One region of the Bacillus sp. PK6-026 genome, then DNA from elsewhere that is predicted to be linked to it. Evidence: riboswitches for the same ligand, from Rfam matches in the RefSeq annotation. Region 1 holds a riboswitch; the other holds the start of a gene.

Region 1 (7,485 bases):
TTTCCATGCCTGTCATGTTTTCGTTGAAAGAAGAAAAAACGCGATTCGACTGTAATGGAATAGGTGATGCTGCGAAATGCATGACGGCTTCAATGTCCTCATTTTCAAATACTTGCTTGAGAAAATGCCGGTCGCGAATATTCCCTTCATAAAACGCAGCTTCGGGGTGAACGGCTTCTGCGTGTCCCGTTGCCAGGGAATCCACAACGACGACTTTTTCTTTTTTCTCAATTAACGTGTAAACGGCGTGGGAACCGATATAACCGGCTCCCCCGACAACAAGTATGCTCATCGGAATCCCTCCTTTTGGATCTCTTATCTTCTACATGATATGGCGCTGCGGAGCTGCCGCCCGCCGCTGTTCTTCAAATCCGTATTTGCCGTCAATGATATATAGCGGCCTGTCTTTCACTTCGTCATAAATGCGGCCGATGTATTCGCCGATCGCTCCGAGGATGATCAGGATAAAGCCGCTGAACAAGCATTGCAGAATGATCATCGAAGACCACCCGGTAATGGTGCTTGTCGTAAACAGCTTCATGCAGACGACGATGAAGGCATATATAAAACCGACCGCTGACAGCGCGATTCCTGAGTAGCTTGCCAGTTTCAGCGGCTGAAAGGAAAATGAAGTGATGCCGTCGAGCGAGAGCTTCAGCATTTTTTTGAGCGGGTACTTCGTTTCCCCTGCAAGCCGTTCGTGGCGCTCGTAATAGACGGCGGTCTGCTTGAACCCGAGCCAGCTGACAAGGCCGCGGACGAACGGATTTTTTTCTTTCAGCTTGTTCATTTCATTGACCACCTTCCGGTCCATGAGCCGGAAGTCTCCCGTATCCACCGGGATATCAACGTCTGTGAGTTTTCTTAAAATACGGTAGAACATGGCGGCCGTTTGCTTTTTGAAAAATGTTTCTCCTTCCCGCTTTGTGCGGACGGCGTATACAACGTCAAAGCCTTGGCGCCACTTTTCCGCCATTTCCAAAATCAATTCGGGAGGATCCTGCAAATCGGCATCGATCACCACGATCGCTTCGCCGGCAGCATAGTCGGTACCGGCCGTAATGGCGATCTGATGACCGAAATTTCTTGAGAAATTGATGCATTTTACTGTCGGGTCTGACTGAGCAAGCGACTTCAGCATGTGAATGCTGTCATCGCTTGAACCGTCGTTTACAAAAATCAGTTCATAAGGGTCGCCTGTCGAGTCCATGACGGTTTTTAATCGGTCATAGGTGCTTTGAAGCACTTCCGCTTCGTTGTAGACAGGGACTACGATTGAAAATGTGACTTGTCTCTGCATATTCATCACCTTTCCTTTCATCAATCAAGCTCCACTTTATAAAGCGTCTGATTTCCGCCAGGTCCGCCTGACTGGGAATCGTTATCTGAAGAAGAGCTGCTGTATTCGCTTTTTGAAATTTCTTTTCCGTTTTCTTTAATCCAGTTAGTGATTTCTGAGTTGTCTTGGCCTCGACCGTCGCCGATCATGAAGTACTTGACTTCGCCGTTTTTGACGAGCTTCTCAAGTTTTTCAACCGTCAAAATCGGGTCGCTTCCAGAGAATCCGCCCATCGCCATGACAGCTTTACCTGTTTTGATGATGTAAGATTGAGCAGACGTTGCGCTGGAGACCGCAAATAAATATTTTTCACCCGTGTTGTTCTTTTCAAGGTAGCTCAACAGTTCTTCATCGACTGATTCGCCGCTTCCAGGGCTGCCGCCGCTTGGTCCGCCTTGTTGACGGCCGCTTGCGCCTTCGCCGTTCTGATTTTGGCTGTTTTGGCCGGAACCGGTATCAGTTGAAGAATCATTGCTGTTTGAACCAGGACCGAAGCCAGGTCCGTTATTGTTGTTTTGATCACTGTCTGTTTGACCGTCTTGGCTGCCGAATCCGGGAGGTCCGCTGCCGTTGTTATTCTGCATCTTCCCTCCGCCACCGCCGCCAAATGATTGTGCGGATTTAGGTCCGGCCTGCGGAATCATGCCGTTTACACCGTCAGCGAGCGTTGCTGTTGTCCAATAGAAAGGACCGATCAGCATGCCGAGCAGCGCTGCAAGTGATACATAGTAGCTGAATGACTTTCCTTTTTTGAAAAAGATGAGAAGGCAGCTTGTGACAATGCCAAAAGCGCCGATCAATATGCTCCAGACGATGCCGATTTCGCTGAGATAAGGACTCAAAATATACAATTCAAATGCGGTTGTCAGCAAAATTCCGATCGGCAGAAGCTGTTTTTTCCAGCCGCTTTCCTCCTGATAGAGGCGAACGAGCGCTGTCCAGCCTGCACCTGATAAAGCGGCAATCGGTGCTGCCAGCATGATCAGATAGTAATGGTGGAAGAATCCTGCGACGCTGAAGAATGCAGCGACTGGCAGAAGCCACATCATCCAGAAAATCGTTTCAGTCGTTATTTCATTGAATTTGCGTTGACCGCGAAGGCCCGTGATCAGCAAACCGATGATGCCGAAGAGTACAAACGGGATGAGCCAGCTTGCCTGTCCGGAAAGCTCGGATTGGAATAGTCTGAGAGGGCCAGGGTTTCCTGTGCCAAACATGCCGCTCGTGCCGCCGCCGGGACCTCCGCCGCCGCTTTGAACATCACCCTGCTGGCCGTCCGGTCCGCCTGAAGGCATCTCGCCCCCGCTCGGCGGAGCCATTTGTCCATTTGTCGAGTCTGAGTTGTTTTCGGTATCGCCGCTTTGCTGCTGCGGCATTTCCTGCTGCTGGTTCTTTTGATTTTGATCAGATGAGGGGGTTCCGCCCCCGCCAGCACCGTTTTGGCCTGTGAGACGCTGGATGCCGTTGTAGCCAAACGCCAGCTCAAGGACAGAGTTGGTCTGGCTGCTTCCAATATAAGGGCGCGAACTCTCCGGCTGACTATCGACGACTACCGCCCAGGAAACGGAAACGCCTGCCAGAACGATCAAGGCTGTGATAAGAGACACAATTTTTTTGCGAATCGTCGTTTTTGCTGCAATCATGTAAAACAGCAGGAATGCCGGTAATACCATGTATGCTTGCAGCATTTTGACGTTAAAGCCGACGCCGACCATACAGAATGCGCCGAGCAGCCAGCCGATTTTTCCTTTCCGGACTGCTTTAAACAACATCCAGGTTGCAATCATCAAACAAAGGGTGAGAATGCTGTCGACGTTGTTTGTATGGCTGACCGCAACGGCAATCGGCGTACACGCCATAATAAGAGCTGAAATTCTGGCCGCCGTTTTGCCAAAAGTAGGTTTTACAATAAAGTACAACAGTGCTACGGAAATCACTTCGGCAATCGCTTCAGGAAGAACGACGCTCCAGCCGTGCACGCCGAACACAAGTGCAAAAAGTGTCTGAATCCAGAGTGCAACCGGCGGTTTATCAACTGTTACAAAGCCTGCCGGATCAAATGATGCGTAAAAAAAGTTATGAAAACTTTGGGTCATACTTTCAACGGCCGCCGTATAGTAGGCGTTGTCTGTGTCACTATTCCAGATGCCGTACAAGTTTAAAGCTGCAGATAATACAAGAATGAAGACCAGGAATATATCGATTTTCCTTTTCTTAATCATTGTTCGATCACCTCACTAAAGAGCATTATAGAAGCCAAATATGATCAAACTATGAACAAATCAAGAAGGAATTTTAAATTGTATAGAGGGGCAAAAAAAAGAGACATGCCGTCAGGAGGCATGTCTCAAATATGAGGTGTTATTTCCATACGTCTTCTGCGATCTCGACGACATGACGCAGTTTTTCCCATTGCTGCTCTTCTGTCAGGAGATTGCCTTCTTCTGTGGAGGCAAAGCCGCACTGCGGGCTTAGGCACAATTGGTTCAGGTCGACGAAGCGAGCTGCTTCGTCGATACGCCGCTTAATATCATCCGGGTTTTCAAGCTCTCCGAATTTTGATGTGATCAGGCCGAGGACGATCTGCAAGTCTTTCCGTTTGACATAGCGAAGCGGTTCGAAGCCGCCGGAGCGCTCGTCATCAAATTCAAGGAAAAGTCCGTCTAAATTGAGTCCGTCGAAAATCGTTTCTGCAGCCGCATCGTAGCCGCCTTCCGCCACCCATGTTGACTGGAAGTTGCCGCGGCAGATGTGCATGGTGACCGTCAAATCGTCCGGGCGTCCTTCAACTGCTTCATTAATCGTGTTAGCGAAGGACTGGCGCAGTTCATCAGGCTGGCGGCCGAAGGCTTTGATCTGCTCATGTCCTTTGTCTGAGAAAAATACCGACCAGGCCGTGTCATCCAGTTGCAAATAGCGGCAGCCGGCATCGTAAAATGCGCGGATCGCTTTTTTGTAAGCCTGCGCGACATCGTGATGGAACTCATCCAGATCCTCGTACGGGCTTTCTCCAAGTTTTCCTCTGAAAAACAGCATATTCGGGCTCGGAATCGTCATTTTCGGCGTATGTGTGCCCGCAATATCATGAAGAAATTTATAATCTTCCAGCATCGGATGGTTTGTAAAATCGACTTTGCTTGTTACTTTGATTCCGCGCGGCTTCGTTTCAACATTATGAAATTGAATGCCCTTGTCCGCTGTATATCCTTCTACGCCGTCAAGCCCTTCAAGAAAATCGAAATGCCACCATGACCTGCGGAATTCCCCGTCAGTAACGGCTTTAAGGCCAATTTCTTTTTGCTTTTCGACAATGCGCTTGATCTCTTCGTTTTCGACTTCGCGCAGTTGTTCAGCGCTAATTTCACCGTTCGCTTTTTGAATACGCGCTTTTTTTACGGGCGCAGACCTTAAAAGACTCCCCACCTGATCAGCTCTGTACGGTCCGATTTTTTTCCCAGGCGTTTGCTTCAGTACATCGGTTGATTGTGTCATGCTTCATCCCTCTTTCTTTATAGACATAAAAAAGCTCTTCCCGATAAGGAAGAGCTTGATATATTCAATCTCCTCCTTATCTTCAAGAGCACGAACATGCTCTTAAGGATTTAGCACCATTCTGTCATAGACAGCGGTTGCCGGGTTTCACAGGGCCAGTCCCTCCACCACTCTTGATAAGGAAAACCTTTTTATGCAATTTTTTAATAATTTTAATATTAATACTTTTTATAAAAATGTCAATGGGTTTAAAAAAACTATTTGGTTTTTCATTTTCTTCTTCTGCGGTTAAACCGGAGGGCGTATCGAATCAACGTGTGAATTTTTTGTCAAGACAGTCTTTCAAATGGTCAACAAGGTGCTGAACGAACAGGGTGAATTAGAATATTTTTCAATTTTTATCTCCGAAAATAGAAACTTTCTCGCGAGTTCACCGGTCTATCATGTGTACCTGATTTCAAAATGGGTATGATAAACAATGACAGATTAAGGAGGGTTCTTATGAACAAAAAAACAGTGTTTAAAGCGTTAGGTATGCTGATGACAGGGGTATTGTTTTTTGCGCTGTACGGTGCGGCCGCACTTCCTTCTGCACACGCGGCAAATGAAAAAAAGCCGACGGTCACGAGCCATACTTACAAAAACATTAAGGCTTTGAAATACCCGCAGGTTGCAAATGTAAGCAGCAAATCTCTCCAAAATAGGATCAACAAAGATTTTAAACGTTATATTGAGCAGTCCTACAAAGATTATGTAAAAAACAAGAAAGACGGCCAACAGCACGGATACCAAACAGATTATCAAACGTCCTTTGAAGTGAAATACCGGACCGGCCAAAAGCTGAGCATTCTGACAAGTAATTACGTCTACTCCGGCGGAGCGCACGGAAATACGGCAGTCCGCTCTTTCAACTATGACCTTGCCTCTAAAAAGCGGGTGTATTTATCAGATATCTTAAATACAAAATCGAAAATGGATAAGACAAAAACATACATTTACGACTATATTCAAAAACACAGCGACATTTTCTTCCCGGATGTGAAGAAGAAAGACATCGTCCTTGGTAAAAACACGGCTTTTTATTACACAAAAGACGGCATTGCGATCGTCTTCCAGCAATACGATGTCGCTCCTTATGCTGCCGGAAATCCGGTCGTTGCCGTGCCGAAAACGGTGTATCAATAAATAACAGCCCCTGTTTCGCAGGGGTTTTTGTTTTGAGGGAAGAAGGAATGGGGAGGTTATGGAAGCCTTTTCATGAAGTGGCAGCTGACGGGCATGATTCAGCCCGCAGTCCGTTCGCAGATTTTTTCTAAATCGAATAGCTCGCAGACATAGAACATGCACTGCCGGCCGCTGATAATCTGATATTTTTTAAAAGCATATGTCCGGTCTGCTGAAACAGGTACAAGTTGTGTGAAATGTTTTCCCAGGCAGTCGCCCGTACTGAAAATTTCACGCCTTGACTCCAGTTCTGCAATGATTTTCCCGATGGGAAGCCTTTCTGCCTGCAAATCTTGTTTGATGGCGGGCGGCAGTAAGTTTGTTTTAACATAGACATAATTATAAGATAAATAATCATCGCCTGTTTTCAAAGAGGAAGTTCTAAACAAGATGTCATCATCGCGTTGAAACAGCCTCGCTTCTTCAGGTGACAGCTTGTCATAATCAATATTATTTTGCTGAAAAACTTCGATTTCGGCTTTGCCACCGATCAGCGTTTCAATCGCTTTGGTTGTTGAACCATCGGTTTTGGTTAACATGTCTTTTACAATAGCAACTAGAGTTTCAGGAAAAAAGTGGCTTACGCTCAATGAAAGGCACCCCCGTACCAAAATTAGAATTTTTTGAAAACTTGTCTTTAAATTTATCATGTGGAGATGCGTTTGTCTAGAAAAATAAGTTAAATTTTAGGTTAGTAATGTAAATTTTATATTTTTAACAATTGGATAGATCAGGATATGTATGGAAAAAGGAGACGTCAATGTCTCCTTTTTTTGTGCGATTCATTTAAGTCGTCTCTCCTTCTAAAAGCTGTACGGGCAAATAGGTTTCCAGCGGTAAATCATCGAATTCGCCTTCGATGGCTTTGGACAAAATCTCGATGGCCGTCTTGGAAATGAGTTCAATCGGCTGCTGGATGGTTGTCAATTCCGGGAGGATGGACTGAACGGCTTCCGTTCCGTCGTAGCCGATCACCTTTAATTGCCCGGGAATGTCTTTTCCGCGTTTTTTTGCTTCGGTGATGACTGTAGCGGCCATGAGGTCATCGCTGGCAAAAATGCCGTCAGCCGCAGGCTGTTCATCAAACAGTTTTGAGATGATTTCCCGGTAATTTTGATGAAAGGGAACCTCATATGTAATCGGCTGCCTTCCGTGTTGTCGCATCACATCTTCATATGCTTTTCGTCTAAGATTTGCCGGTGTTTTCAGCTCAATTGGTCCGTTGAGATGGATGATGTGCCGGCAGCCTTTTGCAATTAACAGTTCTGTCGCTTTTCTTCCTCCGTCATAGTTATTGGAGCCGATGACGGGAATCGTTTCCGATAAGTAATGATCGATGGCGACAATCGGCAGGTTTTGCCGATGATAGTTTAAGATTCCCCTGTTGTAGGTCACGGCGATGACGCCGTCCACTTGATTTCGCATCAGCA
Region 2 (7,485 bases), 1.2 Mb from region 1:
AGTGACTAGAGGAGGATATGTTTTGCGGTCTTTCAGCGGTTTATTTAAAAAAGATTTTCTCATGGCAAGGTTTTGGTTTTTGGTTTGGATGCTGTGCATGATTTGTGCGATTATTGCAAGCTTTTGGTTTGCTCATTATACAGGCGAATCAATGGCTCTTTTTGGGGCGCTAGTGACCATTTTATTATTTCATAGTCTGTTTTGTCCTTTAATGATCCTAGCTCAGCTCCGTCTGGAAGGGAAGACGCAGCTTTGGTTATATAATCCGAACAACAGTGCGTTATTGCTGGTGTCAAAGCTTGCTTCAGCTGCCGTATACCAATTGATTTCCCACGCTGTTTTATTCATTTTCGGGCTGGTTGTCAGAAGCGTTCTGCTCTCCAGCAGCGCCGGTCTGTTTTCCGTGTCAGATTTGCTTCTCGTCAATATCGCTGTCTTTTTAGGCTCCATCAGTTTTTCCACATGGGTGATGTTTCTGTGGACGGTATATGAAGCGCTCAGAAAATATCCGGCTATCAAAAAAATCCGCTGGATCATTCCCTTGCTAATCTACAGTGCTTACGGATTAATCGAGGCGCTGTTCATCGAGAGCGGCTTATTCCAGGAATTGCAGAAATTGTGGAGCATTTCTTTAAAGGCTGAATTCAAACTTCATTACGAACATTCAGGATGGACTGTTACATTTTCTCAAGTTGATTTGCCGGGTGTTCTCCTGGTGTATTACACAGTCTTAGGCGTCTGTCTCTTCTATCTCTCCTGCAAATTACTGAACAGAAGAGTTGAGGTGTAAAAGAATGGCAAATGAATTTTCTGCTTCAAAGCCGATCTATAGGCAAATAGCCGAACAGCTCTTTAAAAAAATGATCCGCGGAGAGATCAAACCGGGAGAAAAATTGCCTTCGGTCCGTGAGCTGGCTGTTCAGACACAGGTAAATCCGAATACGATTCAAAGAACCTACAATGAAATGGAAAGGATGGGCGTGGTGGAGACCAGAAGGGGACAGGGCACCTTTGTTGTTGAACATACGGAAGTCATCGATGATTTAAAGCGGGAGATGAGGTCGGAAGTTATCGGGCAATTTGTCCAGAGCATGGAAGAGCTTGGCTTGTCTAAACAAGACATGTTGTTGGAACTTGACCGTTTTCTTCAGAAAGGAGATCCCAAATGAAGATTGAGCTGAAAAATGTCACGAAGAAGTTTGGCAAAGAGTATGCGCTCAAAGAGGCCGATCTGTCACTTTCTCCCGGGAAAATTTACGGGTTGACAGGACCGAACGGCAGCGGCAAATCTACGATCTTGAAGCTGATCACAGGGCTCTCGTTTCCGGATTCGGGCTCGGTGCTGATCGGAGGGCGGCCGGCAGCCAGAAAGGAGACGAAGAACATCGCCTATTTAACAGAGCTCGATATGTTCTACGATCCATTTCGGGTCAAGGATATGATTCACTTTTATGAAACCCAGTTTTCCGATTTCCGTATAAATAAAGCGTGGGACCTGTTAAAGGACATGAAAATCGACGGGGATAAAAAAATCGGCAAGCTTTCCAAAGGCAACCGGGGCAGGCTGAAGCTCGCGCTCACATTGGCGCGCGATGCAGCAGTCGTGCTGCTTGATGAGCCGTTTTCCGGTCTTGATCCGATGGTGAGAGAATCGATCGTCAAAAGCCTTCTTACATATTTGGAGCTTGATAAGCAGACAATCGTCATCGCCACCCATGAGATTCATGAAATTGAACAAATTTTGGATGAGGTCGTCGTCGTCTTAAATGGCCGAATTGAAGAAAAAAAGGATGTCGAACAGCTGCGCGAGGAATCCGGAATGTCGCTTTTGGAATGGCTGAAACGGTTTATTGAAGAAAAAAATTGAAAAGGCTGGAGGAGAAACAGTGGAAACACTTTTGGAATTAAAAAATGTATCAAAAACGATCAGGGGGAAAAAGATTATCGACGGCCTGAGCTTTGACGTTCGGGCAGGCGAAATATTCGGCTTCCTAGGTCCGAACGGCGCCGGAAAAACGACGACGATCCGGATGATTGTCGGGCATATGAACATCACCGCCGGTGAAATCGCCGTGTGCGGCGTCAGCGTAAAAGAAAATTTTGAAAAGGCCGCGCGGCATATCGGAGCGATCGTTGAAAATCCGGAACTGTATAAATTTTTAACGGGCTATCAAAACCTTCAGCAATACGCGCGCATGACGAAAGGCGTGACGAAACAGAAAATTGACGAAATCGTCGAGCTTGTCGGATTGAAAAACAGGATCAACGATAAGGTCAAAACGTATTCTTTAGGAATGAGACAAAGGCTTGGCCTGGCCCAAAGCCTTTTGCACGATCCGAAGCTCTTGATTCTCGATGAGCCGACGAACGGGCTTGATCCGGCCGGTATCCGGGAAATTCGCGATCATTTAAGAAAGCTGACGAGAGAAAGAGGTATGGCGGTCATCGTTTCAAGCCACCTGCTTTCAGAAATGGAGCTGATGTGCGACAGGATCGCCATTATCCAGAACGGAAAGCTCCGGGATATTCAGCATGTGCACGGACCCGCTCGGGATGAAAAGAAGCGCTATTATATTCAAGCGGATGACAATCAGGCTCTGATGCGGGAAGCGGCTGCCTTCAAAAAGATGAAGGTTGACGAAGCGGAAGGCGGGATAGAGCTCAGCCTTCAAAAAGATGAAGTGCCTGATTTGATCAAACACTTGTCAGACAACGGTGTCCGCCTATATGAAGTGAAGGCTGTGAACAAATCGCTGGAAGACCGGTTCCTGGAAATCACCGCAGAGAAGGAGGAAGCTCAGCATGTTTAATCTCATCGTAAATGAATGGATCAAAATTTTTAATCGAAAAGGCACATATGTCATGATTGCGATTTTGCTGTTATCTGCCATCGGGCTGGGCGTTCTCACAAAGATGATCGGAGAGACAGACCAAAACCCGGACTGGAAAAAAGAATTGATGCAGGAAAATAAAGATATGAAAGAACAACTTAAAGGGGTCAATAATCCGGCACTTGAAAAAAGCTATGAACGGTCGACCGCCATTAATGAGTATCGAATCAAGCACGATTTGCCGGAAGACGGGGACTATTCGGCCCTGTCGTTCATCAGCGACGCGAGCGGCAACATTCCTCTCCTCGGTCTGTTTGTGATCACGGTGGCTGCGGGAATCGTTGCGAATGAATTCAACTGGGGAACGGTGAAGCTGCTTGTCATCAGGCCGATCAGCCGCTTTAAAATTTTGCTGGCAAAATATTTTACAGTTCTGCTTTTTGCATTGGCTTTGCTTTTCATTCTGTTCGCAAGCGCGGGTATCACAGGCCTTGCTTTATTCGGGGCAGGCGACGGCAGCCAGGTTCACTTGGCGTACGCCGATGGAACCGTTGAAGAAAAAAGCCTGCTGCTGCACTTGGCCGGCAGCTATTTGCTGAATTCAATATCGCTTTTGATGATGGCGACAATGGCCTTTATGATTTCAGCTGTTTTCAGAAACAGCTCGCTTGCCGTAGGTATTTCAATTTTCCTTTTGGCAATGGGCGGAACGGTGACAAACTTGCTCGCAACGAAATTTGATTGGGTGAAATACATCTTATTTGCCAACACTGATCTCACTCAATACTTTGACGGATCTCCGCTTGTTTCAGACATGACGCTGGGATTCTCGATTGTGGTGCTGGCTGTCTATTTTATCGTTTTTCATGTGCTCGCCTTTGGTGCATTCACAAAAAGAGACATCGCTTCATAAGCGGTTTTCGCAAAAAAAGCCTGACGCCGGTTTTCCGGGCGTCAGGCTTTTTTTAAATATAAAAAGACTGCTGACATTCGGTCAGCAGTCCTGTATGAAGATCAGCGGTTCACAGCTTACGCTTTTGTTACGTTAGCAGCTTGTGGTCCGCGGTTTCCTTCAACGATTTCGAAAGATACAGATTGGCCTTCTTCCAAAGTTTTGAAGCCTTCGCCTTGAATAGCAGAGAAATGAACGAATACATCGTCTTGTCCTTCAACTTCGATGAATCCGAAACCTTTTTCAGAGTTAAACCATTTTACTTTACCTTCTAGCATGAAATTTCCTCCTAAAGCGATAACGCTTAAATTCACTATTCTTGCTCTAAAACAAACTTCCAAGACGAAAACTCTTACAAAACTTTCTTCTTAAAGATAGTTCGAACAAAAATAATTACCTTTACTTTACCAGTGTTTAAGCGAAATTACAACTGCTAAACACAATTTTTTTAAAAAAAGTGAAATTTAATAATCAGGGCGAAAAATAAAGCATTAAAAAGCGGGTTTTTGAAATTTTCACAATTCTGATTGACAACATTTCAAAGAAGCTGTAAAGTTAGGTAAAACTTCATGCATCAACACTTCTTATTCAGAGAGGCGGAGGGAATTGGCCCTATGAAGCCTCGGCAGCGGGTTCTGCATACAGCAGAATACTGTGCCACATCCAACAAGCCGTACGGGCTTGGAAGATAAGAAGAGAGCGGACCACTCTATTTACTTCGTGTCGTCTAAGGCTTCTTCTTATTTTTTAAGAGGGAGCCTTTTTTGTTAGCCAAAAAGAGGAGGAAGATCATCATGATTACATTTGAAGGCGTTGAAAAGGTCTATGAAAGCGGCGGACAGAAGGTTCATGCGCTCAATGGAATCGACCTTCATGTAGATAAAGGGGAAATATACGGCGTCATCGGATTCAGCGGCGCAGGGAAAAGCACGCTGATCCGCTGTGTGAACTTCCTTGAAAAACCGACGGCCGGAAAGGTATTCGTCGGCGGAAGAGACTTGATGTCTCTGTCGAAAGCTGAGATTCGAGCTGTTAAAAGGAAGATCGGCATGGTATTTCAGCATTTTAACCTGTTAAATTCAAAGACGATTTTCGCTAATGTCGCTGAGCCGCTCGCGCTTGTCAAAACACCGAAAGCCGAAATCAAGCAAAAAGTGACGGAACTGCTCCATTTTGTCGGACTTGAGGATAAAGCCCGCGATTATCCGGATCAGCTGTCGGGCGGCCAAAAGCAGCGCGTCGGCATTGCCCGGGCGCTGGCGACAAATCCGGAGGTTCTGCTCTGTGATGAAGCGACATCCGCGCTTGACCCGCAGACGACCGGCGATATTTTGAAGCTGCTGAAGCGCGTCAACGAACAATATAACATCACGATTTTGTTGATCACTCATGAAATGAATGTGGCAAAAGAAATCTGCGACAAAGTCGCGGTCATTGAAAAAGGAAGGATCATTGAATCAGGCAGCGTGTTTGACGTGTTTTCCGCGCCGGAAACCGAAACGGCCAAAAGCTTTGTCAAATCAGCCATCGACCACGAGATACCTGAATCGATTCAAAAATTAAATGTGAAGCATCTCTACCAGCTTCAATTTGTCGGCGAATCTTCCGGGAAGCCATTTCTTTCGCAAGTGGCAAAGCGGTTTGACGTAGAAGTCAACATTCTGCACGGAACGATTACAGAGCTTCAGGGAATTCCGTTTGGCAGTATGACGGTTGAACTGCAGGGGGAAGACGGTGAAATCGGGCGGGCGCTCGAATATATCCGCAGAGAAAACATTCGCATCAGGGAGGTATAAGCATGCTTGTTACATATGACCAAATCATTGACGCACTGGTTCAGACGATTCAAATGACGGTTTTCTCGCTTTTATTTTCAAGCGTGATCGGCATTCCGCTCGGCATTTTGCTGGTTGTCACAAGGAAGGGGCATCTGCTTGAAAATCCGGCAGTTTTTACGGTTGTCAATATGATCATTAACATTTTCCGTTCCGTTCCATTTATCATCTTGATGGTTGCTTTAATTCCGGTGACAAGGCTGATTGTGGGGACGTCCATCGGCACATCGGCAGCGATTGTTCCCCTGACTTTTTATGCGGGGCCTTACATCGCAAGGCTCGTCGAGAACTCTCTGCTTGAAGTCGATCCGGGAGTCATTGAAGCCGCTGAAGCAATGGGAGCGACTCCGCGGCAGATCATCTTCCGGTTTCTGATTCCGGAAGCGCTCGGTTCGCTTGTGCTGAGTTTTACGGTGGCAACGGTCGGATTGGTCGGAGCGTCGGCGATGGCTGGTGCGATAGGCGCCGGCGGTCTTGGGGATTTGGCGATCACATACGGCTACCAAAGGTTTGACACGCTGACGATGATCATCACGGTTGCAATTCTCGTCATCGTTGTGCAGGGATTGCAGACATCCGGAAACGTTCTGTCCAAAAAATTGAGAAGAAGATAAACAGAGAGGGAGACAGCTATGATGAAAAAGTTCACATTTGTTATCATTTTACTGCTGCTTGCGGGAGTGATCGCGGGGTGTGCGGCAGACTCTGATGCGAAAACCATTAAAATCGGCATCAGCGGAACGGATACAAGAATCTGGGACTTTGTGAAGAAAAAAGCCGAGAAAGAAGGCTTAAAGCTTGAAATCGTCAAATATTCTGATTATGTTCAGCCGAACCAGGCTTTGGCGGGCGGTGACATTGACGCCAATGCATTTCAGACGATATCTTACTTTAATGCATTCAAAAAGGAACGCAATCTTGAACTTTCGCCGATCGGCATAACGATCATCGCTCCGATGGGCATTTATTCCGAGAAGTATGATTCGCCTGACGATATACCAAACGGCGCGGAAATCGCTGTTCCGAGCGAAGCGACGAACATGGGCAGAGCCTTGCTCCTGTTGGAGTCCGCCGGCCTGCTTCAATTAAAGGACGGATTTGACGGAAACGGAACGCTTGATGCGATTAAAGAAAATCCTAAAAAACTCAAAATCACAACGGTGGCCGCAGAGCAAACGCCGCGCGTGCTTCCCGACGTCGCTGCATCTGTTATCAACAACGGCATAGCGGTTGACGCCGGCTTCCATCCTGTCAAAGATTCGATTAAACTGGAAGACGAAACAGCGACACCGTACATCAACATTATTGCGGCCAGAACAGAAGACCGGGACCGTGAAGATTTGAAAAAGATCGTTGAGCTGTACCAATCAGACGATACCGCTGAATTGATCAAAAAAGAGTTTGACGGTGCACAGCTGCCGACTTTTGTTCCACTGAAAGACATCGGCGAATAAAATGTCAGTCGCGCAATTGATTCCCGGGTCATATATTGAAATACATCGATAATTCCTACTTGACCAATCAGGTTTGTTGTACTATAGTTTTTAAATGTAAAAAATTCTGGGGGTGCTTTTGTTACCATGACATTATTTGTTGTTATTAATATTATCGTCATGCTCGGCCTGATGGCGCTCCTTTATATGATGCAAAAAAAACATGTTTCGTTTTCTAAGCGGGTATTTACCGCTCTGGGAATCGGCATTGTTTTTGGATTCGCTTTGCATTTTATATATGGTTCGTCTTCAGAAACGATTACGCAGACATCTGATTGGTTTAATATTGCAGGCGGCGGTTATGTGAAGCTTTTGCAGATGATCGTTATGCCGCTTGTATTCATCTCGATTTTGGGTGCTTTTACAAAGCTTAA

The links. Region 1 has a riboswitch for S-adenosylmethionine ahead of M1D59_RS21210 (5-methyltetrahydropteroyltriglutamate--homocysteine S-methyltransferase). Riboswitches for the same ligand answer to the same signal wherever they lie in the genome.
Region 2: linked by a shared signal. The riboswitch ahead of M1D59_RS05040 (methionine ABC transporter ATP-binding protein) and the one ahead of M1D59_RS21210 (5-methyltetrahydropteroyltriglutamate--homocysteine S-methyltransferase) in region 1 are both predicted to bind S-adenosylmethionine.

What each region holds. Positions count from the first base shown of each region.
Region 1 is NZ_CP096418.1:4,163,437-4,170,921, reverse strand. It holds gene galE (UDP-glucose 4-epimerase GalE) at 1-292, opposite strand, end outside; gene M1D59_RS21220 (glycosyltransferase family 2 protein) at 323-1,321, opposite strand; gene M1D59_RS21215 (glycosyltransferase family 39 protein) at 1,321-3,561, opposite strand; gene M1D59_RS21210 (5-methyltetrahydropteroyltriglutamate--homocysteine S-methyltransferase) at 3,701-4,831, opposite strand; SAM riboswitch class I at 4,905-5,014, opposite strand; gene M1D59_RS21205 (DUF3298 and DUF4163 domain-containing protein) at 5,333-6,016, shown strand; gene M1D59_RS21200 (chorismate--pyruvate lyase family protein) at 6,115-6,645, opposite strand; gene M1D59_RS21195 (LacI family DNA-binding transcriptional regulator) at 6,842-7,485, opposite strand, start outside.
Region 2 is NZ_CP096418.1:990,744-998,228, forward strand. It holds gene M1D59_RS05010 (hypothetical protein) at 23-790, shown strand; gene M1D59_RS05015 (GntR family transcriptional regulator) at 795-1,169, shown strand; gene M1D59_RS05020 (ABC transporter ATP-binding protein) at 1,166-1,867, shown strand; gene M1D59_RS05025 (ABC transporter ATP-binding protein) at 1,887-2,810, shown strand; gene M1D59_RS05030 (ABC transporter permease) at 2,803-3,744, shown strand; gene cspB (cold shock-like protein CspB) at 3,861-4,061, opposite strand; SAM riboswitch class I at 4,365-4,478, shown strand; gene M1D59_RS05040 (methionine ABC transporter ATP-binding protein) at 4,578-5,579, shown strand; gene M1D59_RS05045 (methionine ABC transporter permease) at 5,582-6,232, shown strand; gene M1D59_RS05050 (MetQ/NlpA family ABC transporter substrate-binding protein) at 6,254-7,072, shown strand; gene M1D59_RS05055 (L-cystine transporter) at 7,199-7,485, shown strand, end outside.